One region of the Lactococcus garvieae subsp. garvieae genome, then DNA from elsewhere that is predicted to be linked to it. Evidence: predicted binding sites of a transcription regulator. Region 1 holds the regulator's gene; the other holds the start of a gene.
The links. Region 1 encodes Rex, which represses fermentation and respiration genes when NADH is low (regulators of the CRP and FNR family bind a similar motif). Its sites were predicted from a motif close to TTGTGAANTANTTCACAA; they were not measured.

Region 1 (15,274 bases):
AAGTATGCGTTCTTATTGCAAATCTATTTTTTGAACAAGCGTTTTGAATCAATCAAAATGGCTTATACTCAAGAGAATAATGTCCTTGATCGCTCAATTTTTGAAGACGAACTTTTCTTAACTCTAAACTATAAAAATGGCAATGTCACTAAAACAGAATTAGAAATCTATCAGAACTTGCTCAGTAATATGCTCGAAGAAATGGAAGGAATGCCTAAAAAGCGTCCTGACTTACTGGTCTATATTGATGTGAGTTTTGAAACAATGCTTTCCCGGATTGCACAACGTGGGCGTAGTTTCGAACAGATTGATGATCAACCTGAATTAAAAGCATATTACCATCAAGTCCATGAAGAATACCCAGCTTGGTATGAAAACTATGATGTGTCCCCTAAAATTCGGATTAATGGAGATGCACTTGACTTCGTAAATAATACAGAAGACCTCGAAAAGGTACTTACAGAAATAGATAAAGCATTATTAAAATTACAATTAAAGTAAATCGGAAGATTTATTTTTTTTACTCGTTGACAAACTATACCAATTAAAGAATTATTATTCTTGACAAATACAAAACATTGTATTATCATGTTCTTATTGACGAAAAATAAAGAAAAAGCTAACTATACCAATTAGCTTATGGAGAAATTAATATGTGTGGTATCGTAGGAGTTGTCGGAAATCGTAATGCAACAGACATTCTAATGCAAGGTCTTGAAAAACTTGAATACCGTGGTTATGATTCAGCAGGAATCTTCGTTGCTGATGGCGCAGGTCAAGTGAATCTTGTGAAATCTGTAGGACGCATTGCAGATTTAGAGGCAAAAACAGGTGATAACGTTACAGGATCAACAGGGATTGGTCATACACGTTGGGCGACCCATGGGAAACCAACCGAAGATAACGCGCATCCTCATACTTCTACTTCAGGACGTTTCGTTTTAGTACACAATGGTGTAATTGAAAACTTCTCAGAAATCAGAGAAGAATATCTTGCTAAGGATACATTTAAAGGTCAAACAGATACAGAGGTGGCTGTTCATCTCATCGCTAAGTTTGCAGAAGAAGAAGGACTCTCTGTACTTGAAGCCTTCAAAAAGGCCCTCTCTATTATTGAAGGTTCTTATGCTTTTGCTCTTATGGATGCTGAAGATGCTGACGTGATCTATGTTGCGAAAAACAAATCGCCTTTACTTATTGGCTTGGGTGATGGCTACAACATGGTATGTTCTGATGCCATGGCAATGATTCGTGAAACATCTGAATTTATGGAAATTCATGATAAAGAACTGGTTATCTTAACTAAAGATAAGGCAGAAGTCATGGATTATGAAGGAAATAAGGTTGAGCGCCAGAGCTACACAGCAGAACTTGACCTTTCTGACATTGGTAAAGGAACATATCCTTACTACATGCTCAAAGAAATTGATGAACAACCAACAGTAATGCGTAAATTGGTCTCAACTTATACCGATCAAGACGGGCAATTAACTGTTGATACGGATATCGTTAAAGCTGTTCAAGCAGCAGATCGTATTTATATTATTGCGGCAGGAACATCGCTTCATGCAGGTTATGCTTCAAAACAAATTCTTGAAGAGCTGACGAATACACCAGTTGAACTTGGCGTGGCTTCTGAGTGGGGCTATGGTATGCCACTATTAAGCAAAAATCCTTTGTTTATCTTCCTTTCACAGTCCGGTGAAACAGCAGATAGCCGTCAGGTATTGGTAAAAGTAAATGCGCTTGGTCATCCAAGTTTAACGGTCACAAATGTTCCTGGCTCTACATTGTCACGTGAAGCAACACACACAATGCTGATTGGTGCAGGGCCTGAAATTTCGGTGGCCTCTACAAAAGCTTACACTGGACAAATTGCAACGCTCGCCTTCTTAGCAAAAGCTGTAGGCGATGCAGACCAAAATCCTAAGTCACTTGCTTTTGACTTGGTTAAGGAAATTTCACTCGTGGCACAATCTATCGAATCTACATTGTCAGAGAAGGAATTGATTTCCGATGTTGTAGCCAAGCTTTTACCAGAAGCACGAAATGCCTTCTATATCGGACGCAAACAAGATTATTTTGTCTCTATGGAAGCCAGTCTAAAATTAAAAGAAATTTCATATATCCAATGTGAAGGCTTTGCTGCTGGTGAACTCAAACACGGAACAATTTCCTTGATTGAAAATGGTACACCTGTTATTGCCCTTATTTCAAATAATGAAGAAGTTGCGGCACACACCCGTGGAAACGTTATGGAAACAGTGGCACGTGGGGCTTCAGCAATTACGATTGTCGAAGAAGCTGTAGCGCGTGAAGATGATGATATCGTTATCAATAACGTTCATCCTTATCTTTCAGCGATATCAATGGTGGTACCCACACAGCTTATCGCTTACTACGCAACTGTCCAACGAGGATTGGATGTTGATAAACCACGTAACCTTGCCAAAGCTGTAACAGTGGAATAAAAACGAAATAAAAAAGTGGGTTATAAAAATCCACTTTTTTTATGTTCTAAAAAAGAGTGATACCTACACTCTTTTTTCGTATAAATGATTAAGGAGAAAGTCGTGTATCACATTAAAGAAGAACAATATCCGATGAGACCCCGAGAAAGATTGAACATTTTTGGATCAGAAAAGCTGAGTGAACAAGAACTTTTAGCCATTTTACTCCGAACAGGCAGTAAAAAAGAAAATGTTATGGAACTTGCTGCACGGGTTTTGACAACCTTTAGCAGTTTAGAAGAGTTTCGTCGGGCTTCTCTAACAGAGCTGAAAGCAATTCCCGGTATTGGGCCTATCAAAGCCTTGGAAATTCGGGCGATGATTGAACTGGGTAAACGAATCCATACGACCCAAAGAAAAAGATACGGACAAGTGATAGGATCTCGCCAATTTGGGTTGAGTTTAGCAGATGAGATGTCTGATTTTGAACAGGAAAATTTAGTCGCAATCTACCTAGACGCACAGCATCGCATTATTCAGAAAAAAACGATTTTTATTGGTGCTGTGAACCATTCCATTGCCAATCCCCGGGAAATTTTACATCATGCAGTAAGAAATTTAGCTGTAGGGATCATCATTGCACATAATCATCCCTCCGGGCTTACCCAACCAAGCCAACAAGATAAGCTGTTCACGCAGAAGATTAAGCAAGCATGTGATGCTTTAGGTATTCAACTTTTAGATCATATCATTACAGGCCAGGCTTCTTATTTGAGCTTTAGAGAAGAAGGTTTATTGGGCGAATAAAAAGTACATAGGAAGTCAACCTTCCTATGTACTTTTTTATTTTTAAGCTCTCAACTTATTTGATGTCCTTATTTGACATAAAGAATAAGAGGGTTTGAAGTTCTTTCGTTAAGTCAATTGACTGAACGACAACATCTTCAGGAACTTGCAAGCGCAAGGGTGAAAAGTTAAGAATACCTTTGATACCTGATTTAACTAGGATATCTGCGACTTCTTGAGCGTTCTCTTTATTGACAGAAATAATTGCTGTTTTGATTTTTGAATCTTTAATATTTTTAGAGAAGTCAGCGATGTCGTAGATAGGAACACCTGTAGAAGTTGTTGTACCAACGAGTGGATTTTCTGGAACATCATAAGCTTGGGTAACGCGCATTTTATTGCGGTTTTGGAATTCATAATTAATAAGGGCGCGTCCAAGGTTACCGACTCCTACGAGTGCGATATGCGTTTCTTGATCTTGTCCGAGTAATTCTCCAAAGAAATCACGTAAAGCGCGTGTTTCATAACCATAGCCTCGACGTCCCAGCTCACCAAAGAGTGAAAAATCGCGACGAATCGTCGCTGCATCCACACCAATTTTTTCCGAAATAAGTTGTGAGTTTGTGCGTGTTACTTGTTCATCAACTAAAAGTTTGAACAAGCGATAATATTGAGGCAAACGTTTTGCCGTTGCCTTGGGTAGTTGTTTATTAACTTGGGAGCCAGCCATGTTATCTCCTTTACATAGTCTTTGTGAATATTTTACCTTTTTTGAGGGGGGCTTGTCAAACAATTCTTTCCGGAATTATGCGGTTGGCGAAAGTTTGTGAAAAAAACGGAGAAAATTTAACAAAGAAAAAAGAGAAAGAATCTCTTTTCACTTCAATCTATTTTTTCATTTAGCTCATCCAGTAAGCGAATCAATTCTTTCAAGTCCGCATTGAGAAGTGTACTTCTTAAATAAGCATATTGAACATGAAAAATTTGCTTATCTTCAGGTATTAGTGGTATCTTTATAAGACTATCCATATCGGCAAAGGGAAGAAAATCGGTCATCAAGGTTATGCCAACATTTGAGTTGACCAGTTGGCCAATAGTATGGATATCCGAAAAATTAAAGAGAACTTTTGCTTTTTTCTTGTATTTTTCATTCAAATTTTGGAAAGCTTCCATATGCACAAAACTTTCATCAAGCAGGATAAAAGGATAATCCAAAGCTTCTTTAAACGAAATTTCTTGACGTGAGGCAAGTGGATTATCTTTAGAGACAAAGATATAAAATTCGCGTTGGTAAAGCAATTTCACAAAAAGGTTGGGGTGCATCAGGGGAGCAATGCTGCCTATAAGGCTAAAATCAATTGAGCCGGAGATAAGTTTGGCCAGAAGTTCCTCCGAGCCACCCGATACTAAATCAAACTTAGATAAAAAGCTAATCGCCTCTTTATCGTTTAAGAGTTGAGCCAGAATTTTTGCTCGAATAATAGGGGGGAAACCAATATGATTTTGATGATTTTTAGAATGCTCGATGGCTCTTTGCGTGAGTGCCAACTCTTCCAAAATACTTTCGATATGAATTTTCAATATTTTCCCTTCATCTGTTAGGACAACTGTTCGGTGAGAAGGATCTTTGTATATTAAATTACAGTTATAATATTGTTCCAATCTCTTTACGGCGTAGGTAATTGTCGGCTGACTTACCCCAAAATGATTAGAAACAGCAGTAAAAGACAACAAGTCCCCTAAGGCATTAAAATACTCGAAATCATGCAAATTCATTAGTTTAAACGCTCCTTTGACCCTTATATTCTATCACAAGTTTATCGATTTGTTATAAATAATATTTATTATAACCCAAAGGTTTGACTATAATTTTTTATAAGTATTAAAATACATCTTGTAAGAATTTCTTATAGGAATAATAAATTTGGAGGACGTACGAATGCGTGCACATGAAATTTTAAACAATCCTTTTTTAAATAAAGGAACAGCATTTACTATGGAAGAACGTAAGGAACTTGGCTTAATTGGTCTTTTGCCACCTTATGTTCAAACACTTGAAGAACAAGCAGAACAAACTTACCAACATTACTTGGAAAAACCATCTGATTTAGAGAAACGCCATTTCTTGATGGAAATATTCAATACAAACCGTACTTTGTTCTACTATTTGTTTAACCAACATATCGTAGAGTTTAACCCTATCGTATATGATCCAGTTATTGCTGAAACAATTGAAAACTACAGCCGTCTATTTGTAGATCCACAATATGCTGCATATCTTGATATTAACCATCCAGAAAATATTCAAGAAACATTGAAAAATGCAGCGGGCGATCGCAATATCCGTTTGATTGTTGTGACAGATGCTGAAGGAATTCTCGGTATCGGTGACTGGGGAACACAAGGTGTTGATATTTCCGTTGGTAAATTAATGGTTTACACTGCAGCAGCCGGTATCGATCCAGCTTCAGTTCTTCCTATCGTTATTGATGCAGGGACTAACCGTAAAGAACTCTTGGAAGATTCAATGTATCTTGGAAATCGTCACGCCCGTGTTTATGGGGACCAATATTACGACTTTGTTGACCAGTTTGTGGAAACTGCTGAAGCAATGTTCCCTAAACTTTACTTGCACTGGGAAGACTTCGGACGTTCAAATGCTGCAAATATCTTGAACAAATACAAAAAAGAAATTCCAACTTTCAACGATGATATCCAAGGAACTGGTATTGTTGTTTTAGGTGGTATCTTCGGTTCACTTGATATCACAGGTGAAAAATTAACAGACCAAGTTTACCTCTGCTACGGTGGTGGCTCTGCTGGTGCAGGGATTGCTGACCGTGTTCATGCGGAGATGGTAAGTGAAGGACTTTCAGAAGAAGAAGCCTACAACCATTTCTTTATGATGGATAAACAAGGGTTGCTCTTTGATGATATGGAAGATTTGACTCCAGCACAAAAACCATTTGCTAAAAAACGTGCAGATTTTGCAAATGCTGGCGATATGACAGACTTAGCCAATGTTATCAAAACAGTTAAAGCTACTATCTTGGTAGGTACTTCAACTGATGCAGGTGCATTTACAAAAGAAGTTGTTGAAGCAATGTGTGCCAACACTGAACGCCCAGTTATTTTCCCAATCTCAAATCCAACTAAAAAATTGGAAGCAACTGCTGAACAAGTGATTACATGGTCTGATGGTAAAGCCTTTGTTGCAACAGGTATTCCTTCAGGAACTGTCTCTTATAAAGGTGTCGACTACCAAATCGGTCAAGCAAATAACGCTTTGATCTATCCTGGTTTGGGACTTGGTATGTTGGCTTCAGAAGCATCACTTCTTACTGATGAAATGATTGGTGCCGCTGCGCACTCATTGAGTGGTCTTGTTGATCCAGGCGCTGCTGGTGCTCCTGTGCTTCCTCCATTTGAATATGTTGCTGATGTTTCAATCAAAGTTGCAGAAGCAGTAGCTAAAAAAGCTCAAGAACAAGGTTTGGCACAAGCTCAAGAAAAAGATATGGTGAAAGCCGTTCGCGAGATGAAATGGTATCCAAAATACTAAGAGGTTAATGGATTAAAATGAAAAAATTAAAAGAAATAAAAATTTCAGGAATAAGTCTTCCTCTCTATGCCTTTTTTATGATTGTGTTGGCAGTGACAATAGGTTTAGGAAAATTACCACTTAACATGGTGGGTATTACTCTCCTATTAGTACTGTTGGGGCACTTGCTTTACTTTATTGGTGAAAAATTACCCATTATGAATTCATATTTGGGTGGTGGATCAGTTTTCACTTTGTTAGGTGCAACTCTCTTATCCTTTTTCCATATCATTCCTGCAAATGTGATTGATGCAGTAGGCAAATTTATGGGCGGTCAGTTTGGTTTTCTTGATTTCTATATTGCAGCCTTGATTTGTGGATCAATCTTGGGAATGAACAGAAGTTTGCTTGTCAAAGCTTCTGCTAAATTTATCCCTGTTGCTTTGGTCACAATGGTCGTTGGGTTCTTCGCTGTTGGTGGTATGGGTGTCTTGCTTGGCAATGGTTTTGCAGACTCTGTCATGTATGTTTCAATGCCAATGATGTCTGGTGGTATGGGAGCCGGAATTACACCTTTATCACAAATCTATGCTGATGGTTTAGCCAATGGTAACCAAACTGCAATTTTCTCTCAACTTGCTCCCGCAGTAACTTTTGGGAATATTATTGCCATCATTGGGGCGCTCTCCATTTCTAAAATCTTTGCAAAATCAAAATACAATGGTCACGGCACCTTAGTTTCTGCGACAAAAGAAGAACTTGCAAAACCTAAAATTGAATTTGATGCCACTAAAATTGGTGTCGGTATGCTGTATGCCTTTACCCTACTCATGGTGGGTGTGATCTTGAATAAATTCTTCCCAAATATCCATGAATACGCCTTTATGATTATCATCGTCTTTGTTCTCAAAGCCTTTGATGCTGTACCAAAAGAGTTGGAAGAATCGGTTGTGATGTTTAACCAAATCATCATGACCAATCTTACACATGCGGTATTGGCAGGTATTGGTTTGGCATTGATTGATTTGACCACACTAGGCTCTGCTTTGACATGGCAATTTATTGTGCTCTGTCTGACAAGTGTTATCGCGATGGGCTTGACAAGCTGGTTCTTGGGACTTGCCTTAGGTATGTACCCTGTCGAAACAGCTATCGGTGCTGGTATGATTAATAACTCTATGGGTGGAACAGGTAATATTGCCGTTCTCTCTGCCTCTGATCGTATGGAAATGATTGCCTTTGCACAAATGGCCAACCGTTTGTGTGGTGCCATTGTCCTCATCATGGGTGGTATACTCATTCGCTTCTTTTACTAATTGATCCTCCAATCAAAGTAATAAAGTAATATAATAACAAAATAATAATGAACTAAAACGAGGTTTAGCAAAACTTCGTTTTTTTATTGCATTTAAAGAGAAAGGGTTACTATTATAATAGTAGAAAACAAAATTCTTTTCGAATAACTTTCAATCATAACAAAAAGACGCCTCCAGTGACAAGAAAAAATCTATACCAAACAGGATATGTTTAGAATTCTAAACATATCCTGTTTGGTATATACTCCTAAGAACAAAAAAGATATAATTTTATCTTGGAAAGTGAGAGCTTGTGAAGTAGATAATGATAAAACTTATCTGTCTTTGGATGCTCGAAAGTGGGTTTAGTGTAAAATGATTTATAGTAAGTATGGAAAAATATTCCGCAACCTAAGGTTACAAAAAAATATGAGTCTATCAGAGTTGAATACACTAAGTGGTGTTTCTAAAGCAACGATTTCACAGTTTGAAAACGGTAAATCTTTAGTATCTTTTGACAAACTTGAAGCGCTTCTAGAAAGTATGAATCTTACTATTTTAGATTATTCCTTGCTTGTAAATAACGGCTTACCTGAATATTTTATTACACAGTTTCAAAATATTGAAAATGCATATTATAATCAAGATGAGGCAGAGCTCCAACATCTGTATGAAAAAAACCTAGAATATGAGAATGAATCTACCTATATGATTGCTTTAAGTGCTAAAGCAACGTACACTCAGCTGTCGGAAAAAGAAATCCAAGAAGTGGAATCTCTTTTATCAGTAGGACCACTTTGGGGGCAGTATGAGTTATATATCCTCATCCACACGTTGGAACAGCTCAATCTAAATTTGATCTGGAATATTATCGAGACATTTTTTAAAAATAAAAATTTTTTTAAATACTTAAAGGCACTTCATGAATACCGTGCATTGCTGATTAATATTTTGATCAAGGCTGAATTAGTATTTATTGAAGCAGAGTGTGATACAAAAGCTGGGATTGTTTTATCACGGTTGAATAGTCTCACTGTGGAATCGGATTTGACAAGTAAGGCGATTGCTCGTGTTTTAAAAGGATGTTATATATACGCTTTCGAAAGTCGAAGTAATGGCGAAAAAATTATAACAGCTTGCCTCGAAGTGATGGATAATGTGGGCGCGATAAAATTAAAAAATGTCATTGTGAGACGCATTACATTGCTAAAAAGTAGGGTTCAAAAATGAAGAAACACCACTTAGATAAGTGGTATTCCTTATGCTAATATAACAAGAAAGCTTAAGGAGAAATTACAGACAGAACCAACTACTTTTTATGGGGAGAGTGCTATAATAAAGGGAGAAAAACAGATAAGGTGGTGTTTATCATGGAAAAACCTTCAAAAGAAGAACTCAAGCAAAGATTGTCTGACATAGAATATGCAGTGACGCAAGAAAATGCAACGGAACGTCCTTTTTCAGGAAAATACGATGATTTCTATCAAGAGGGAATTTACGTTGATATTGTCAGCGGGGAACCGCTCTTTAGCTCAACGGATAAATATGATGCTGGATGTGGTTGGCCGTCATTTACTCACCCCATAGAAAAACGTGGTGTCAAAGAAAAAGCTGATTTCTCATTAGGCATGCATCGTGTGGAAGTAAGAAGTAAGGAGGCTGATTCTCACTTAGGACATGTGTTCAATGATGGACCACAAGATCAAGGAGGATTGCGTTATTGTATAAATGCTGCGGCTTTAAGATTTATTCCGGTTGAAAAATTAGAAGAAGAGGGCTACGGCGAATACAAAGCCTTGTTTGGCAAAGGATAATTTGGGAAAGAAAACCTAAAAAGTTTATCGCCCAAAATTAATAAACAGGTATTTTTTCTTCAACTCTGTCCTATGTTAGAATGAAAATATAGAGAATATGTGTTTATTTTCTGTGGAAATTCAACTATAAGGAGGATTTACGAATGAAAACACCTTTAATAACGATGAATGATGGCCATTTGATACCAAGTGTGGGTCTAGGAACCTATCAGATCCGTGGCGGAGAAGGTCTGGATCAGGTTTTGACCGCTATCCAGAGTGGTTACCGTCTTTTGGATACATCAACCAACTATGACAGTGAGGGGATAGTCGGTGAAGCCATTCGTCGCTCAGGTCTTCCGCGTTCAGAATTTTTCGTGACGACGAAGTTACCGGGAAAATATCATCATTATGAAGATGCTTTGGGCATGATTCAAGAATCGCTCTATCGTATGGGCTTGGAGTATTTTGATTTATATCTGATTCACTGGCCCCTGCCAAAACGTGGACTATATGTGGAAGCTTGGAAGGCTTTAATTCAAGCTCAAAAAATGGGCTTAATACGCTCCATTGGTGTTTCCAACTTCGAACCCGAGCATTTAGACAAAATTATTACTGAAACAGGCGTTACTCCAGCCGTCAATCAAATTGAAATTCACCCTTATTGGGTGCAAGAGCGTATGGTAAAAGCAAATGCTGAGCGCGGCATCATTACGGAAGCATGGAGTCCATTAGGGCGAAGAAACGATGCCCTTGAAGAGCCTATTATCACAAGTCTTGCTGAAAAGTATGGGAAGACAGCTGGTCAAATTGTGCTACGTTGGCATGTAGATCGTGGCATTGTTCCTATTCCAAAATCTAGAAATCTGATCCATCAACGAAAAAATCTAGCAATTTTTGATTTTGAATTAACTGAAGATGAGGTAGCGCAGATTAATACTCTGGAAAAACCAGACGGACGTATTGATGGTCAAGATCCGAATGAATATGAAGAATTTGATTAAAATTGGCAACCAATAAAAAAGGAAACTCTTAGTAATGAGAGTTTCCTTTTTATTCCATATCATATTTTGTAAATGGACTAAACATCAATAAATCGGTCTCAAGATGTAGGATCCTATAGCATCACTTATGCTAAAATAACATGAATCATTATTAAAAATAAAGAATTATAAGAGGGATTTATGAAAAACCTAGGAGCTATCGCTGTATTAATTGCACTTGAAATTGTGGTTATTGCACTTCTAAAAATATTAGGAATCGTTGATTCTCATGGTACACTTGCAGTAATTATCGTTATTATTTTTGCATTTGTTGAGCGTCTTGTCTATGTCAAAAAATTTAAAAATTAAATATGTATCTCAATGATGATGTATCTGTGGTTGATTGAAGCATTTATGATAAAATAGAACTATGACCTACTATGAAAATTACATGACTGGACACATTGTACTTCCTCATGCTATGCTGGAGCATTTTGCTCAAGTGTTTCCTTCAGCAGAGGATTTTTTGGTTTGGCTTTATTTATATGAAAATCGTGATATAGCGCCAAGTGAAATTGCAACTAAAATAGGAAAAAAACTTGCCGATGTGAACCGCAGTATTGACAATCTTCAAGAGTTCGGCTCTTTAAAGGTTACTTTACTCGGAATTGCTGGAGATATGGAAACCATCTTTGATGTCACACCAGCTTTAAAAAAATTAGACCAATTAGATGGTTTAACTAAAGAAGAGCATGCAGAAACAACTGCACCAACACAACAAAGTAAGAGCCAGCTGCAAGAATTGGTCCATATTTTCGAAGCAGAAATGGGCATGATTACTCCGATGCAAAGCGAAGAGCTTCGTATTCTCTTGTTTGAAGATAAGTACGATTTTGAGCTCATTAAACTTGCCCTACGTGAAGCAGTGGTGAACCGCAAGGTTTCGCTCAACTACATCAAAGCCATTTTACGCAATTGGCGCAATGATGGCTTGATGAGTACCCAAGCTGTGGAACAGCGCAAGGAAGAGCGTACTGAAGCCACGCAAAACCATAAAAATACTGATTTTTATATCCCGATGGATGGGCCCTGGAACGGAAAATAATATGCTGAGTAAGAAACGATTTTTAGAAGCTTTAGATATCATTGTTGCTATGTTTCCCGAAGCGCATGGTGAACTAGAATGGGAAACGCCTTTTCAACTTTTAATTGCCACCATTTTATCTGCACAAGCTACAGATAAGGGCGTTAACAAGGCGACACCAGGACTTTTTGCTAAATACCCTGATCCAGAAAGCTTGGCACAGGCAGATATCGCAGATGTCGAACAATGTATCCGAACGATTGGACTTTACAAAACAAAAGCGAAAAATATTGTCAAAACTTCGCAAATGTTGGTAGAAAATTTTAACAGTGAACTGCCCAGAGATAAAAAGTTATTACAAACCTTGCCGGGTGTAGGACGGAAAACGGCCAATGTTGTTCTGGGAGAAACCTATGGTATTCCTGGAATAGCCGTTGATACGCATGTTGAACGTATTTCAAAACGCTTGGATATTGTGCCACAAAAAGCCTCCGTCTTGGAGGTGGAAGAGAAGTTGATGAAGCTGATTCCTGAAGAACGTTGGGTGGAGAGTCATCACCATCTCATCTTTTTTGGCCGTTATCATTGTACAGCACGTGCTCCAAAGTGTGAGGAATGTCCTGTGCTTGAATACTGTAAATTTGGAAAGAAAAACTTAAATGAATGAAATAAAACTCTCGAAACGCCTACAAGCTGTTGCAGATCTCGTGAAGCCCAATAGCCGTCTGCTGGACGTGGGCAGCGACCATGCTTATTTGCCTGCCTATTTGGTTCAGCAAGAAAAGATTGACTTTGCAATCGCAGGCGAAGTGGTTAAAGGCCCTTATCAAATCGCTCAAAATCACGTGGCTGAGCAGAACTTGCAAGAGAAGATTGAAGTCAGATTAGCCAATGGTCTGGCTGCCTTTGAAGAAAGTGATGCTATTACAAGTATCGTGATTGCCGGTATGGGGGGGATTTTAATCTCCGAAATCCTCGAAGCTGGAAAAGATAAATTGAGCCAAGTGGAGCAACTCGTTTTACAACCCAATAATCATGAAGAGAGCCTTCGCTCTTGGCTTATGGCACATAATTTTGTAATTACTTCTGAAAAGATACTTCTTGAAGCAGGAAAAATCTACGAAATTATTGTGGCAGAACACGGTACAGCCGAGCTGAATGAAACAGAACTTGAATTTGGACCGTATTTGTCACAAGAAAAATCAGAAGTCTTCCGTCAAAAGTGGCATAAAGAGCTCAATACTTTAAATAAAATACTTGAGCGACTTCCTGAAAATCATGAAAAACGCGCAACAGTTCAAGCAGAAAAAGAAAAAATAGAAGGAGTCCTCCAATGAAAATCAGAGAGTTCATGGCCTTGTATGAAGAATTTTGTCCCAAAGATTTAGCGGTTGAAGGTGACCCTGTTGGCTTACAGATAGGCTCGCTCGATGCTCCAGTAAAAAAGGTCTTGGTGACACTAGATATTCGTGAACAAACGGTTTTAGAGGCCATTGAAAAGGATGTGGATTTGATTTTAGCAAAACATCCGGTTATTTTTCGACCTCTAGCCAACTTGACAGATGCGGACAGTCAGGAAAAAATCGTCCTTGATTTGATAAAAGCAGGCATTGCAGTTTATACAAGTCATACCAATATTGATGTTGTGGATGGTGGCCTTAACGATTGGTTCTGTGATCTTTTAGACATTAAAGATACGGAAATCTTATCAGCGGAAGGTTTAGGTCGTGTCGGAAATATCACACCGATGAGCTTGGCAGACTTTTCAGAAAAAATGAAACAAACTTTTGCTTTAGATCATCTGCGTTTGGTGACTTATGATCGCTCTTTGAGCCAGACTATTCAACGTGTGGCTATCTGTGGGGGCAGCGGTGGAAAATTCTGGCCAGAAGCTCAAGCCAAAGGAGCAGATCTCTATATTACGGGTGATATATATTATCACGTTGGTCATGACCAGCTTTCGCAGGGGCTTATTGGACTGGATCCTGGTCATTACTTGGAACATCTCTTTATCCCTAAAGTTGCTGAAAAACTAGCCAGCTTTGCTACAGATGTTGAAATCATTGAAAGCAAAGAAAATACCAATCCCTTCTTTGATATTTAAATTCAAAACTTTATGATACTTTACATGTCATGAAGTTTTTTGATTTTATAAACACAAATACCGAACCATTTTCCAAATAAAAGTTGCATCTGGTTTCGCATAGCTCTCAATAAAGCTCAAGTCTGTTAAAATAAGTTGAGAGAGACAATGATGGAGAAACAGAATGAATTTTAAGAAAGAAAGTTATGATGCACTCGTATTTGATTTGGACGGGACAATTGTTTTTAATGGTTACGAAATTGAAGCAAATATCCTTGAAAAATTACGTCAACTGAATGAAAAGGTCAAAATAATTTTTGCTTCAGCTCGTCCTGTACGCGATATGCTGCCGCTTTTAGAAGACTTCCCAGACAATGATTTAATTGGCGGAAATGGCAGTATTGTACGTATGAAGCAGGACATTTTCCCCACACAAACCATCACACCCAATAGTGTAGAAAAAATTGTAACTTTTATACAGTTGCGAGGGCTAGAGTATGTCATAGATTATGATTGGAATTACAGTGCAAAAGTTTCTGCTCAAACAAACATACTTAATAAATTGGATACCGCTCACAAAGCTCAAAACGTCGACTTGGGTTATGAAGATGTGATTAAAATCATCATATTTGGTGTTACACCAAAGTTCTATCAGGAATTTAATACAGATGAAGAACTGGCTGTTTTATACCATTCTGATGTGCAGGAATTGGTGATCACGGCTAGAAACATCAATAAATATCAGGTATTGTCGGAAGTCATGGGACAGACTAACTATATCGGCTTTGGTAATGATAAAAATGATGTAAAACTACTCCAACATGCCAAGCTTGCAATTTCTGTAGGTGATAACACAGAAGTCCTTCAGGTGAGCCACGAGCATCTACCTGCAGAGAGTGAAAAAATTGCTGCTTTTTTGGATAAGTTGATTCTTGACAGTAGAGGATGAAAGACATTGGACTTTATCAAGCGGGTATGCTATCATAAAAGCATGAAAAAATTCCAGAAAAATGAAGTGATTCAAGGAACAGTCCTTGACTTAACACATGAAGGGCAAGGAGTTATCAAAGCAGATAACTTCCCTTTTTTTGTTGAAAATGCCTTACCCGGTGAAGAGATAAAAATGAAAGTCCTAAAAGTCGGAAAGAATTTCGGCTTCGGTAAGGTTGAAGAATGGCTCAGCCAATCACCAGATCGTGTACAAGATGTCAATATGACCTATCTTCGTACAGGGATAGCTGACTTTGGGCACATGACCT
Region 2 (15,274 bases), 830 kb from region 1:
ATTTTTTTGCGGCAATATTGGCCCATTTGCGTCCCATGGGACACCTCCTATTTTCAATTTATTCTTAAATATTATATCACAAAATCAAGGGTTTGCGCCCGTGGTTCTGTTCTTTAAAACTACGATTTCCTAATTGATAAATATCATCTGATTTTTGCGTAAGTAAATCCCATGATTCTTTTCCAATACGGGTCACAAGTTTATCCTTCACTCTAGCCAAATGATGTTGTCCTTGCTTAGTAAAGCCTAACACATGAATATTTTGTGGCAGCTGAAAATCACGTGGGATATCCAATAAAACATAGGTCAATAACCTTCTCACACGCGCTCTAGTATAGCGCTTCGTATGCACTGCCTCTACCAATTCGTCCACTGTACTTACTTTCTTGATGACCGTTTTTATCCGACTTTCCAACTCTGTGTTCATTTGAAAAATTAGACTCAAATCTTGAGAAATTATCTTATACTTAAGCAAAGTGAAATAATTATCCCAAGAAACTCTGGGGTGCTGATAGAGTTGCTTTAAATTTTCAGGAACAAAATTAAAAATATCTGGTTGGTCAATATTTGCTCTGATGGCTGTTGCTGAAGCAATTTCACCAGATAAGCTTCGCGAATGAAAATCGTTACTGCGGCGAATAGCTCGGAGTCTTATATCTTTGTCCACACTGGCTTTGGCATAAGCGAGAGCAAGGACATGGTTCGGGGTATTCCCATCAAAATGTAAACCTGAGAACTTCTGCCACATCATCTGAGTTTTTTCGGGATAACTCAACGTATCAGGCAAATCTTTAATGAAACGCTCCATTTCTGTTGACTTCTCTTTATAAAGATTCACGATTTTTTGGTAATCCAGGGCAGACTCCGAACCAAAAACAAGTTCATCAATCCCCATTTTATCAAGAATATCCACTGCTGCCTGCGCAAAAAAATCTGCAGCTTGGACAGCTCCCATGACAGGAAGCTCAACCACGATATCTGCACCATTTTTTAGAGCCATTTCCGCTCTTGTCCATTTATCAAAAAGAGCTGGTTCACCCCTTTGCATAAAATTTCCAGACATGGCAACGATTTTTATACCCTCGCCTGCCTGATCTAATAAATATTTATGTCCATTGTGAAAAGGGTTGAACTCAGCAACAATTCCTATTATTTTTTGCATACAAAGAACCAACGTAAGCTTTCTTCTTCAGGTTTTTTATCTTCAAAATCAGCGTATACTTCTACTTTAGAAAATTTCTGAAGTCCTGTCAAATATTCCTTTATTGGGTATGTTCTCTCTTGGTGTACTTCATCTTTACGCACAAATTTCCCATCAGAATCTTTAACAAAGAAAGTTAATTCGTGGACAACGGAATGGGGATCATCCCCCTCAAAAGAATCCCAAAGAAAAGCAAAGTCTTCATCATTTTCGTGATAAGCGTAACCCGGAAAGACAGAATCCACCTGATATGTCGAATGAACATCAAAGATAAAAACCCCATCCGCATTTAAAGAATTATAAACCCCATCAAAAACACGTTGAACTTCAGAAGCATTCGACATGTAACAAAGCGAATCCGAATAGCAAGTCACAACATCAAATGTGGTCGTTCCCGATAATTCACGCATATCTCCGGCAGCAAAAGTAATCTTTTCCCCCATCTGACGTGCCCGTTGATCCGCAATAGTCAGCATTTCCTCGGACAAATCAACACCGGTTACTTCGTAACCTGCTTGACTAAATCTTATCGAGAGAATACCTGTACCGCATGCCAGTTCCATGATATTTTGCGTTTTTGCCGGAAAATGTCTTTGACTAAAATCAAACCATAAGTCATAAAGTTCCTCATCCATTACGGAATCATAGACCCGCGCAAATTCCTCATAAGAAGCTGTCATTTATTCAGAAATCCATTCATTAATAGTAACAAGTGGTGCATCTGACCAAAGTTTTTCCAAGTTAAAACGCAAGCGTGAATCATGGTCAAAAACATTGACAATCACGTCACCTAAGTCAACTAAAACCCATCCTGTGCGTGCATCGCCTTCAATATGACCTGCTGCTTGAACACCAAGTTTGTCTGCTTCTTCAGCGACATTATCAACAATCGCATCAATCTGACGTGTATTCATCGCTTCAAGGACAACGAAATAATCTGCAACGCCTGATACGGCAGCGACATCAAGAGCTACAATATCCAAAGCTTTTTTATCATCGGCTGCTTTTACAACTGTTTCGAGTAATTGTTTTGAATTCATTTTATTCCTATTTTCTATTTTATTATTATTTTTTAAGATATTTGATAAATGCATTATATGTTTCGATACTTTGAGGATAAATTTTTACACGAAGCTCAGCCAGATAATCAATAAGCCGCATTGTCTCAAAGGCCACCGCCATATTAAGAGAGCAATCCGCGATAGCTCGCGCTTCAATCACACCCGGGAAATCGCGCCCTTCTTCAATATAATCCGCCACATAAAGCACTTTTGCTAAGTCAGACATCGCTGCACTCCCTACAGTGTGAACCTCAATTGCATGAAGAATTTCGGGATCTTTCAACCCTAAATCTTCTTGCATTTTATAAATACCCACTGTACCATGCCAGATGTTATTGCCCCAATTTTTTAAATCAGGATCCAAGTTATACTTTTCAATCAACGCTAAGAAGATATGATCTGCTGTTTCTTTTGCGTAGTCATGTAAAAGAGCAGCAAGACTGGCTTTATGCACATTTACATGGTATTTTTCAGCAAGTGCAATTGCAGCTTTCTCTACTCCTAGAATATGTTGGAAACGTTTTTCAGACATTTGAGCTTTTATCTTCATGAGCAGCTCTTCTCTTGACAAGTTTACTTCTGGATAAAATTCAAACATACAGCCCCTCTTTCTTGATATATGCAAGTACTTTTGGCGCCAACAAGAAATTTGGAACAAGTCCTCGACTAAATTGTTCACGTATCATATTGCCAGAGATATCCATTCCCGGTACATCAACCCACAAAATAGGATAACTTGTCCCCGCGCGGAAGCGTGGGCGGCGTACACCAACAAGCTGTACTAATTCTAAAAGTTGCTCAATATTTTTCCAGCTCGGTAAACTATTGATTAAATCTCCCCCAATGATAAAGTAAAAATCTGTATCGGGATGTTCTTCCTTGAGGGCCTTTACTGTTTCATATATACCTTCATCTGCTTGGCAGCGGCATTTGTTCAAGACAAGACCTTCTTTTCCTTCGAGTGCCAGTTCTAACATGCGTGTAACATGCCCATCGGTATTATGTTCCGGAAGAAAAACAACTTGTTCTAAATTCAGCTGCTGACGCACTTGATCAGCAATTGTTAAATGTGCGATGTGTACAGGATTGAAACTTCCCCAAAAAAGGCCGATGGCACGGCGAACACGAGCATTTTCCTCTTGTAGATCCACCTTAGTAAAAGGTGTTAGAAGTTCAAGCGACATAACTTATACCTTTTTTACATCTTCTGAAATTTTACGATTTTCTTTACGGTCACTGACCTTAAAGACCACTACATTACGCCCGATAATTTGGACAACGTTAAGCCCCATTTCGTCAATCATCGCTGCAACATCTTTGGCAGTTTCATCAGAGTTTTGCAAGATGTTGACTTTAATTAATTCACGTGCATCTGCAGCGTGGCGGATACTTGTAAGGATTTCGTTAGACACGCCAGATTTTCCGATTTGAACTATGGGGCGAATATTCACTGCGAGACTTCGCAAGTAACGCTTTTGTTTTCCAGTTAATTCCATTTTATTTCTCTTTTCTAATAATTATCCAGCTTCCAGGTCATGTTAGGGGCAATGAGCCCTTTAACTTTATAAGCTGTCTCACCTTCAATAACATCGTTGACCATGGCTATTTTTTTCAGTTCAGGAAGTTTATAAGCCATTGCATAAGGAAGGTCCAACTCAAAAGCGACAAAGAGCTCATGCAATTTTTCTAAAATTGCAGTACGTAACCACTGAACGCCTTCGTCTGACTTAATCGAAAGTTGTACTGCTGGGGCCAAAGTAGGTACAAAATCCTGAGCAATATCCATCTTATTATAGACATTTAACACAGGAATACCTTGAATATCCATTTCTTCCATCAATTTTTGGACTGTTTTTTCATGGACTTCATGATGGGGATTACTTGCGTCAATAACATGGATAAGTAAATCCACATGAGTCGACTCTTCCAATGTCGACTTGAATGCTTTAATCAGTTCCGTCGGCAAATCTTGAATAAAACCAACCGTATCCGTAAGACTGACTGTAAAATCCTCTTTTATTTTCACCAACTTTGTTGTTGCATCTAGTGTGGCAAAAAGTTCATCTTTTTCATATTGCGTTTTTTCAGTCAGAGCGTTCATTATGCTTGACTTTCCGGCATTTGTATAACCAATCAAGCCAATCTTAAAGATCGAACTTTCTTTACGCTTTTTCCGAATCGTTTCACGGGTTTTTTCAACTTTTTTGAGCTGTTTGTCAATATTTTCAATACGTGTCCGAATATAACGACGGTCTGTTTCAAGTTTACTTTCACCAGGACCTTTGGAGCCGATACCGCCTCCTTGACGACTGAGCATGATACCTTGCCCGACCAAACGTGGCAACAAATAGCTAAGTTGAGCCTGCTCAACTTGAAGCATCCCTTCATGAGAACGTGCCCGCAATGCAAAAATATCCAAAATCAATTGCATCCGATCAATAACTTTTATCCCTAAAGCTTCTTCCAGATTGATGTTTTGGCGAGGCGTCAGACGGTCATTGAATATAACCGTATCTATTTCTCCAACTTCAATTGCCCACTTCATTTGTTCAAGCTTGCCAGTTCCAATCAGAAATTTAGTATCATATCTGTCCCGCTTTTGTGTAAAAGCATCAACCACAATCCCTCCTGCTGTTTTAGTGAGTTCAGCAAGTTCAAGCATCGAGCTTTCAAAATTTTCACTATTTTCAAAGGTCTCTACACCAGCCAGTAAAATACGTTCTTGTTTTTCTTCTAGATTTATCATACTCATACCAATGCCTTACGCAGAACTACATCTACACCTTCTGGCACCCATGCGGCAACAACGCCACGTTCCGCAACCCGAATCCATCCTAGACCAGAGAAGACAATATCTGATTTTTCTTTGACAGAAAATTCTTTACGGATGAGTTTGGGAAAGTACGAAAGATTTTTTGCTCGTGGCGGTTGGAGTAACCCACCCGCATGTTTTTCATAAAATTCAGTAGCTCCTTCTAATTTTGTACGATGAATATCTAACTCATTGTCACAAAAAACAGTAAGGCCTTGTTTTTCACCTTGTATATAGTCAAAACGTGCAAGCCCTCCTAAAAATAGGGTTTGTCCTGCATTAAGTTGGTAAGTTTTAGGCTTAATTTCTTTTTTAGGAGAAACGAGTTTTAGGTCTTTTGCTTCAAGATAGTGGGCCATTTGTCCACGATGAATAATCCCCGGTGTATCAATAAGCAAACTATCATCATCAAGAGGAATCTCAATCTTATCTAAAGTCGTACCGGGAAAGCGGCTGGTTGTAATCACATTATCATCCCCTGTGACAAGTTTGATAATGGCGTTAATCAATGTAGATTTACCCACATTCGTCACACCAACCACATAAACGTCACGTCCTTTACGCATTTTCTCAATTTTTTCCATGAGTTCTCGGACATCATCTTGATTTTTAGCTGAAGTTACAAGAACATCAAGGGGACGGAGACCCGCTCTCTTTGCTTGCTCCTTAAGCCAAGCGCTCATTTTACCAACCTTTAATGAGTGAGGCAGAATGTCTTTCTTATTGGCGACTAAGAGAAGATCATTATTGCCCGTAAAACGATGCAAGCTTGGGATGAGAGAGCCATTAAAATCAAAGATGTCAACAACATTCACAATTAACGCATCATGTTCACCGATTTCGCTTAAAAGGCGTAAAAAATCATCGTCTGTCAAACTGACATCCGCGATTTCATTATAGTGACGGAGGCGGAAACAACGTTGACAGTACAATGCGTCATCTTCTCCTCTTTTCGCAAGTGCTCCTGCAGGCAGGAAACCCAAGTCATTTTTATCTTCTGTTTGAATCAATGCACCGCAGCCAATGCAATGCAATTCTTCCATAATATTTTCAGTTTCATTCATAGGCCTATTATAACATATTTCATACAATAACCATTTGTCCTTTTGTTTGCGACTTGCGCTTGTGAGTAAAGGTCGTTTTTAAAATGATAAAAAATAAAAAAAACGTAAGTTTCCTTACGTCTTCTTATTAACGATAGTCTGGTTTTTCTTTGTGACTATTGTATACATTAGCAATACGTTCTGCTGCTCCTGGCTCAACCATTTCTAGAGCATTTGAAATTTCGTTAAAAGCTCCGTCATAGTTGCGCGCACGATCAAAGAGTTGTAAGCTTCGAGCGATAGCTCCAGCAATACGTTCATCACTTGCTTTATAACGATTAGCATATTGCATCAATTGTTCTGCAAGAACCGCATGGTCTACTAAATCATCCGTTGCATCTTTCAAGGCTTCCATATCTTGAGTAGATGTGTCAAGCTGATGGTTCACTACATCAATATTAATACGTACTTTACCTAATTCTTTAAAGAGGGCTTCTAAACGCTCACTTGTTGCAAAGAAGAGATCCAAATAATCTTTCGGCAAACCTGGAAGATTGCGTTTTTCCACATATCTCTTGATAATGCGTAGCTCTGAGTCAAAGCGATCAGCAGCTTCTTGTGCAACTTTTTCTTGCTCACGTAAGTTAGCAAGTCCTTCACTAATGCTAATTTGATTCTTCTCAATATCTTCCAAAGCTTCAATGATTGAATTTACATTTCCACCTAAGGCAGAGTAAGGTTTTTGTTTTTCTTTAACTGCTTCAAGCACACTGTCAACTTCCCCTTCGAGAATATCAAGGTGTTCAGAGTAGCTACGTACAGCTGCTTTTTCATTGTCAGAAAGCAAATATGCCTGCATCGTATGGTCGATTTCTAACAAGAGGTTTTTGTTATTTGCACGTGTATGTTCAATATAGCTTCGGAGAATATTCACTCGTTTTTCTACGCTACGGCGTGCTTTATATTCACGCTCAAAAATGTCATAAATACCATTAATACGATCGTTAATTGAAGAAATACGGGCTTCCATTGCTTCAAGTTCAAAGCTATCAAGAAGAGCTTTAGCTTCTTCTAAATCATCTTGGATGGCTTTCATTTCATTCTCAAGATTAACACTTGCAGGAAGTACGTAATCTTCCTCCTCGAACTTCTGAACTGTCTCTTCTAACTCTTCGATTTGTTTTGGCAATTCTTTGTCGACAACAGCAAGCAAGCCTGGAATTTGCTCCGTAATTGCACGCAAAGCAATTGTATGTTCTTCCGCAGTTTCCAACACTTCTGCTGCCTCAATCGGATCCCCTGTTGAGTTAAGTGTAACAAACTGTGAAAATTCAGTTTCTATGTTTGCTAAGTGACGGTTAATTTCGTCAATAACTGTACCATATTTTTCTTGATTGTCAGTGATTTCATCACGGAGTGTTTCATAAAGGTCAAGAGATTCTTGAATTTTTGTCGAATTACGTTTTTCTTGTTCGACCAATTCTGCAACACCTGCACGAATCGCTTCGACTTCAGATTCCATCACTTCGATCTGTGCTTCACTATCATCAGCAGACTCACGCGCACGGAAAAAATGGAAGGAGTCATTCAATTGCTCAGCTTCAAAAATATGGTTTTCTAAATCAGCAAATGAATCTGATGACAAATCAATCCATTTTTGGTTCCATTCACGGAAAATGGTCTGTGACTGCCCAACCAGATGCATCTTCTTGACGGCATCTAATTCTTCTTGCACAGGTAAATCAAAAAGCAGCTCCTTGCGCTCTTCTAACTCAAGAATACGATTTTCTGTTTTCTTACGCATTACCATTGAAAATACATAGAATCCAACGACAATCACTATGAGAACGCCCAAAAGAATAATTATTGTACTTGACATCTTCTCTCCAAAACTTTAGGTAATTTTATCTTTTTATTTAAACTTAATTTTAAATACAAAGTTTCACTCTTTATTATAGCACATTATATTTGATTTTACATCACTTTTCTACATTTTTTAGATTACACGCACTCTACGTTTAAAACCACGCAAAAGAAGGCCTTCACACAAACAATCATAAAAAAAAAAAACAGTCCATTAGAACTGTTTTTTCTTAATTAAGCAAGACCTGCTGCTTCAGCGACTTCTGCCGCGAAGTTGTTTTCTGCTTTCTCGATACCTTCACCAACTTCGTAACGTGTGAACGCTACAACTTTAGCACCTTTAGACTCAAGGAAAGCTTCTACTGTTTTGCTGTCATCCATAACATAAAGTTGTCCAAGAAGTGTGTAAGCTTGGTCGACTTTAGTATTGTCAATGATGAATTTTGCAACTTTACCTGGGATAATTTTGCCCAAGATTGCTTCAGGTTTACCTTCAGCCAAAAGCTCTTCTTTCATTTCTGCTTCAGCATTTGCAAGAACTTCTTCAGTCAATTGACTACGAGAACCGTAGGCAAGATGTGGAAGCATTGGTTTGTTTACCAATTTACGGCTTTCGTTATCTTCATCGATGGTGTGGTTCAATTTAGCCAACTCATCATGAACAAACTCAGCATCCAATTCTTTGTAAGAAAGAACAGTTGGGTTCATCGCAGCGATATGCATTGCAACTGCTTTAGCAAGCTCTGCATCTCCACCTTCAACAACTGTAACTACACCGATACGACCTTGGTTGTGTTGGTAAACACCAAATGTTTGCGCATCTGTTTTTTCGATAAGTTGGAAACGACGGAATGAAATTTTTTCACCAATTGTCGCTGTAGCTTGTGTGTAAGAATCTTCAAGGCTGATACCTTCTGCAGTTGTCAAAGCCAAAGCTTCTTCATTAGTTGCCGGTTTTTTCTCTGCAATAAGTTCAGCTGTTTCTTTAACGATAGCAACGAATTGTTCGTTTTTAGCAACAAAGTCTGTTTCTGAGTTCAATTCGATAAGCGCTGCAGTATTACCGTTTACAGCGATACCTGTCAAACCTTCAGCGGCGATACGGTCAGCTTTTTTCTCAGCTTTCGCAATACCTTTTTCACGAAGGAGCTCAGCGGCTGCTTCCATGTTTCCATCAGTTTCAACAAGTGCACGTTTAGCATCCATGATACCTGCACCAGTTTTTTCACGCAATTCTTTTACTTGAGCTGCTGTTACTGCCATTGTATAGTTCTCCTATTATTATATTTTATAAAAAAACAGGGAGGCGTAGGGCCTCGCCTGTATTATTCATTACAAATTATTTGCCTTCAACGATTTCAGCAAGTTCTTCAAGTGATTCTTCTGAAGCAGCAGTATCTTTAACTGCAAGTTCAGCTTCTACTGAATCTTCGCCTTGACGACCTTCGATGATAGCGTCAGCCATTTTAGCAGTGATCAATTTAACTGCACGGATAGCATCATCGTTTGCTGGGATAATAACGTCGATTGGATCTGGGTCAGCGTTTGTATCAACCATTGCTACAACTGGGATTCCCAATTTTTGAGCTTCTTGGATAGCGATTTGTTCATTGTGTGGGTCAACAACGTACATCACATCTGGGATGCGAGGCATGTCAGCGATACCACCGATGAATTTTTCAAGACGTTCGCGTTCTTTGTTCAAAAGAACAACTTCTTTCTTAGGCAAAACTTCGAAAGTTCCGTCTTCTTCCATTTTGTTGATTGATTTAAGGCGTGCTACACGTTTTTGGATAGTGTTCCAGTTAGTAAGCATACCACCAAGCCAACGGTGGTTTACATAGTATTGACCAGCACGAAGTGCTTCTTCTTTAACAGCTTCTGAAGCTTGTTTTTTAGTACCAACAAAAAGTACTACAGCACCTTCAGATGAAGCGTTACGTACATAGTTGTAAGCATCGTCAACAAGTTTAACTGTTTTTTGAAGGTCGATAACGTGGATACCATTACGTTCTGTGAAGATGTATGGTTTCATTTTTGGGTTCCAACGACGAGTTTGGTGACCGAAGTGAACACCAGCTTCAAGAAGTTGTTTCATTGAAATAACTGACATATTAATGTCTCCTTTTAAAATAGTTTTTCCTCTTTTAACTGTCAGCCAATGCCGCTACACACGTGCACTACGACACTGTCAAGTCAAAATGTGAAATTATTGCCCATAGACAACAGTACTATTATACACTAAACACTTCCTTATTGCAAGAGCTTGTTGTATCATTTTGTCGCCTTTCCTGTCTTCGCAAATTGCGAGAGATTTAGTTTCCTGAAAACGCTCATTTATGATAAAATAATTATACGAATATTAAATGTTAAAGGAGCCAAGATATGCGTGAAAAAATTTTAGTTGGCGGTTACACTAAGCGTGAATCAAAGGGGATTTATAGTTTTGACTTAGATATTGCAAAGGAAGAACTTTCTAATCTAACAGAAGTTGCCCATATTCAAAATGCAACATATTTTGCTTTGGACAAAGCAAAACAACACCTTTACACTTGTGCTGCAGATGAAAATGGTGGCGGTATTGCTGCGCTCAGTTATAAAAGAGGAAAAACAGAGCTTCTCAACTATGTTACTAGTGTTGGCGCACCTCTTTGCTATGTAGCTGTTGATAATGAACGTGGTTTTGTTTATGGTGCAAATTATCACTTAGGGGAAATTCGAGTCTACAAAATTCAAAAAAATGGTTCGCTTACCTTAACAGACACTGTGAAACATGAAGGCGAAGGTTCAAAAGTACATCCTGGTCAAGAACGTCCTCACGTGCATTACACAGATCTTACACCTGATGGACGATTGGTTACTTGTGACTTGGGTACAGATGAGATTACGGTTTACGATGTCGTTGGTGAAGAAGGCAAGCTCTCTCTTGTAAGCCTCTACCGTATGCCTGCAGGTACTGGAGTACGTCATCTTACTTTCCATCCCAATGGCAAGATTGCTTACGCCATTGGCGAGTTTTCTTCTACTGTAACTGTTCTCAGCTACAATGAGGAAAAAGGACGCTTTGCCGCACTCGAAACAATCAGTACTCTTCCCGTAGATTTTGAAGGCACAAAGAGCGCATCTGCTCTCCGTCTTTCTTCCGATGGTGCGTTTCTCTATGCTTCGAACCGCGGACATAATTCTATCGCTATCTACAGTGTCAGCCCCTTGGGAACAAAAATAACTTTAGAAGATATTGTAAAAACTGAAGGGGATACACCTCGAGATTTCAATTTCAATAGTACAGAAGATTTTATTATCGTAGCACATCAAGACAGTGATAATATTAGTCTTTTCCGCCGTAATAGGAAGACAGGAATGCTCACACTTAAACAAAAAGATTTTTATAGCCCAGAGGGCACATGTATCTTACCAACGCTCTAAAAAAACCGCCATTCAGGCGGTTTTTTTATCATTAAAATGCAGATAGTATTTTATCAAAAAAAGTTTGTGTGTTTTTACACAATATTGTTTGACAGCACTTTCAAAGTTTGTTAAAATGATAACGTGATAAATTTCACAAAGGAGAAATTTAAATATGTCAAGCAAGAATACCAAAAAAGAACTAACAGCCGCTGATAAAGCTACACTTGTAGAAAAAGCAGAGCAATATACAGACGGTCTCGTCAAAAAAGCACATCAAGCTGCTTTGCAGTTTGAAGGCTACACACAAGCGCAAGTAGATAAAATTGTCGCAGCAATGGCCTTAGCCGCAAGCGAACATTCCCTTGAACTCGCACACGAAGCCCATAATGAAACAGGCCGAGGAATCGTTGAGGATAAGGATACTAAAAATCGCTTTGCTTCAGAATCTGTTTATAACTCCATCAAAAATGACAAAACAGTCGGAGTAATCAGCGAGAACAAAGTTGCTGGCTCAGTAGAAATCGCAGCCCCTTTAGGCGTGCTTGCAGGAATCGTACCTACTACCAACCCTACTTCTACAACAATTTTCAAATCACTCTTAACAGCAAAAACACGAAACGCTATCGTTTTCGCCTTTCACCCTCAAGCACAAAATTGTTCCTCTCATGCCGCACGTATTGTCTACGAAGCTGCTCTGAAGGCCGGGGCCCCAGAAAACTTTATCCAATGGGTCGAAGATCCAAGTCTTTATAACACTACCGCACTTATCCAAAACCACGGTATTGCTTCTATCCTCGCTACAGGTGGACCAGGGATGGTCAATGCAGCGCTCAAGTCAGGTAATCCTTCCTTAGGTGTGGGTGCAGGTAATGGCGCCGTCTTTGTTGATGCTACTGCAAATGTTGACCGTGCAGTTGAAGACCTGCTACTTTCTAAACGATTTGACAACGGCATGATTTGCGCTACCGAAAACTCTGCTGTAGTTGCTGCAGAAATTTACGATGAATTCCTCGAAAAACTTCAAGTTCACGGTGCTTACGTTGTACCAAAGGAAGATTATCCAGCCATCGAAAAATTTGTTTTCGTCGAACGTGCAGGTGAAGGCTTCGGTGTAACGGGGCCGGTTGCCGGTCGTCCTGGACCGTGGATTGCTGAGCAAGCTGGCGTACAAGTACCTGAAGGTAAAGATGTTCTTCTCTTTGAATTGGAGGAAAAAAACATCGGGGAAGCCCTCTCTTCTGAAAAGCTCAGCCCGCTTTTGTCAATCTACAAATCTACTTCACGCGAAAATGGTACTGCAATCGTCCAAAAACTTTTAGCTTATCAAGGTGCTGGACACAACGCAGCTATCCAGATAGGTGCACAAGATGATCCTTTTGTGAAAGAATATGCTGATGCTATTGGTGCTGCACGTATCTTAGTTAACCAACCCGATTCTATCGGTGGCGTTGGGGATATCTATACTGATGCAATGCGTCCATCACTGACTTTAGGAACTGGTTCATGGGGGAAAAATTCAATCTCACACAATTTGAGTACATATGATCTATTGAATATCAAAACAGTGGCACGTCGTCGTAATCGCCCACAATGGGTTCGTCTGCCAAAAGAAATTTACTACGAAAACAACTCTATTTCTTACCTACAAGAAATGCCTAATATCGAACGCGCTTTTGTCGTCACCGACCACGGTATGCTGCAATTTGGCTTTGTCGACCATATGCTTGAGCAATTGGCCGTTCGTGAAACACAAGTACAAACTTCAATTTATGGTTCTGTAAAACCTGACCCAACACTTTCACAAGCCATTGAAATTGCGCGACAAATGGCTGATTTTAAACCTGACACAGTTATCGCTCTCGGCGGTGGCTCTCCACTTGATGCAGCAAAAATTGGGCGCTTGATTTACGAGTATTCTGCTCGTGGAGAGGTTGACCTCAATGACGATGCCGCACTAAAAGCACTCTTTGAGCAGTTGGCTCAAAAATTCATCGATATTCGTAAACGTATCGTCAAATTCCCGCACCAAGATCAAACACAGCTGGTATGTATCCCGACCACTTCTGGTACAGGTTCTGAAGTAACACCTTTTGCTGTTATCACCGATGATGAAACACATGTTAAATATCCTTTAGCTGATTATCAGCTTACACCTCAAGTAGCCATCGTTGATCCTGAGTTTGTTATGACTGTGCCAAAACGTACCGTGGCTTGGTCTGGTATTGATGCCCTTAGTCACGCGCTTGAATCTTATGTTTCAGTCATGGCTTCGGATTACACTAAACCATTGTCACTTCGTGCCATTAAGTTAATTTTTGATAATTTGACAACCTCATATCAGTACGACCCATCAAAACCTTCCAAAGAAGGGCAAGTCGCACGCGCTAATATGCACAATGCAGCAACCTTAGCTGGTATGGCCTTTGCCAATGCCTTTCTCGGTATTAATCACTCCCTCGCCCACAAAGTGGGAGGTGAGTTTGAATTACCACATGGCTTAGCTATCGCTATCGCTATGCCTCACGTCATTAAATTTAACGCTGTAACAGGAAACGTTAAACGTACACCATACCCACGTTATGAGATTTACCGTGCCCAAGAAGATTACGCTGAAATTGCGCGTTACATCGGTCTTACAGGTAAAGATGATGCGGAGCTTGTAGACAAACTTATTAAAGAAATTAAAAAATTGACGGACAGCATCGATATCGATGTCACTCTATCAGGAAATGGTGTTGATAAAAATCACTTGGAGCGTGAACTCGATAAGCTTGCAAACCTTGTTTACGACGATCAATGCACACCAGGCAATCCACGCCAACCAAGTATTTCAGAACTTAAAACACTCTTACAAGATCAATATTAAGCAAAAAAAAAGCTGTAATTTACAGCTTTTTTTATTTTTCGAGACAGTCTAGTGCATCTTGGATCGTCTTTACAGGTACGATTTTCATATCTGTATTCAACTTTTTAGCTGCCGCAAGTGCATCTGTGTAGTTATTTGTTGTACCAGAAGCCTTTGCCTGTTCTTCCGTTTCATCCGGGCAAAGGAAAATTTTTGCACCCGAATTGCTTGCTGTAGCAACTTTTTTATCAACGCCACCTATTTGCCCGATGCTGCCATCTTCATTGATCGTTCCAGTACCTGCAATTTCGCGTCCTTGACGTAAATCTTTGCCTGTGATTTGGCTATATATTTCCAAGGTAAACATCATCCCAGCACTTGGCCCGCCAATACTTCCGGCATCGATCTTAACTTTAGGGTCTGTCACAACCTGTGTATGATCTACTAAACCAATACCAATCCCTGTTTTACCATTACTCAACTTAATGTACTTGCCTGTGGCTTCATGGTTGCTGCCATCCATCCGTGTGTACTTGATGGTCACCTCATCTCCAACTTTTTGTTGAGACACATAGTCAATCATATCAGTTGAAGATTTGAAAGTGTGGCCATTAACTGCCGTTATCGTATCCGAAAGTTGCAAGTCATTTTTAAATGTCGAATCCTCAGTGATACTCAAAACGTAGACCCCTTGATACTTCATCTCATAAGGTTTCCCTGCCAACTTAAAGGCCTGATAAACAGCTGTATTTTGCGCGGTCTGCATATAGAACTGGTTGACCAAGTCAAATTGCTGATTGGTCATCCCACCCGTCATCTCTTCACTACTCAAAATAGTGGCAAAAGAGTTCGACTTGGAATAAAGCATACTTGCGGCATTGGCCCGTACCATTTCAACAGTCGTTAAATAAAAATTGCCTTTATGTTCATCTTTCTTTCCCGCAACATCAACCATCTGATTAACTGGAATGGTTCCTCCTGGCTGCTCGATATAGTAAGGTAAGGGGAAGAATAAACCCACTACAATAAGAAGCGGTAACG

Region 2: a site for Rex is predicted at 11,471-11,488, ahead of adhE (bifunctional acetaldehyde-CoA/alcohol dehydrogenase). Genes of this name have one in related genera too.

The regions. Positions count from the first base shown of each region.
Region 1 covers NZ_CP118950.1:1,085,617-1,100,890, reverse strand. Annotated here, with positions in the region: gene PYW30_RS05435 (deoxynucleoside kinase) at 1-501, shown strand, start outside; gene glmS (glutamine--fructose-6-phosphate transaminase (isomerizing)) at 654-2,471, shown strand; gene radC (RadC family protein) at 2,574-3,257, shown strand; gene PYW30_RS05420 (redox-sensing transcriptional repressor Rex) at 3,313-3,966, opposite strand; gene PYW30_RS05415 (LysR family transcriptional regulator) at 4,119-5,012, opposite strand; gene PYW30_RS05410 (malolactic enzyme) at 5,176-6,798, shown strand; gene PYW30_RS05405 (2-hydroxycarboxylate transporter family protein) at 6,816-8,093, shown strand; gene PYW30_RS05400 (helix-turn-helix domain-containing protein) at 8,448-9,302, shown strand; gene msrB (peptide-methionine (R)-S-oxide reductase MsrB) at 9,443-9,886, shown strand; gene PYW30_RS05390 (aldo/keto reductase) at 10,030-10,869, shown strand; gene PYW30_RS05385 (hypothetical protein) at 11,050-11,217, shown strand; gene PYW30_RS05380 (DnaD domain-containing protein) at 11,279-11,953, shown strand; gene nth (endonuclease III) at 11,955-12,599, shown strand; gene PYW30_RS05370 (tRNA (adenine(22)-N(1))-methyltransferase) at 12,592-13,269, shown strand; gene PYW30_RS05365 (Nif3-like dinuclear metal center hexameric protein) at 13,266-14,036, shown strand; gene PYW30_RS05360 (HAD-IIB family hydrolase) at 14,200-14,964, shown strand; gene rlmD (23S rRNA (uracil(1939)-C(5))-methyltransferase RlmD) at 14,971-15,274, shown strand, end outside.
Region 2 covers NZ_CP118950.1:1,912,245-1,927,518, forward strand. Annotated here, with positions in the region: gene PYW30_RS09590 (YebC/PmpR family DNA-binding transcriptional regulator) at 1-37, opposite strand, end outside; gene PYW30_RS09595 (nucleotidyltransferase) at 77-1,162, opposite strand; gene PYW30_RS09600 (class I SAM-dependent DNA methyltransferase) at 1,150-1,881, opposite strand; gene rsfS (ribosome silencing factor) at 1,882-2,241, opposite strand; gene yqeK (bis(5'-nucleosyl)-tetraphosphatase (symmetrical) YqeK) at 2,267-2,860, opposite strand; gene PYW30_RS09615 (nicotinate-nicotinamide nucleotide adenylyltransferase) at 2,853-3,446, opposite strand; gene yhbY (ribosome assembly RNA-binding protein YhbY) at 3,450-3,758, opposite strand; gene hflX (GTPase HflX) at 3,773-5,008, opposite strand; gene yqeH (ribosome biogenesis GTPase YqeH) at 5,011-6,117, opposite strand; gene ezrA (septation ring formation regulator EzrA) at 6,266-7,996, opposite strand; gene tsf (translation elongation factor Ts) at 8,215-9,243, opposite strand; gene rpsB (30S ribosomal protein S2) at 9,320-10,093, opposite strand; gene PYW30_RS09650 (lactonase family protein) at 10,366-11,406, shown strand; gene adhE (bifunctional acetaldehyde-CoA/alcohol dehydrogenase) at 11,561-14,254, shown strand; gene PYW30_RS09660 (SepM family pheromone-processing serine protease) at 14,286-15,274, opposite strand, start outside.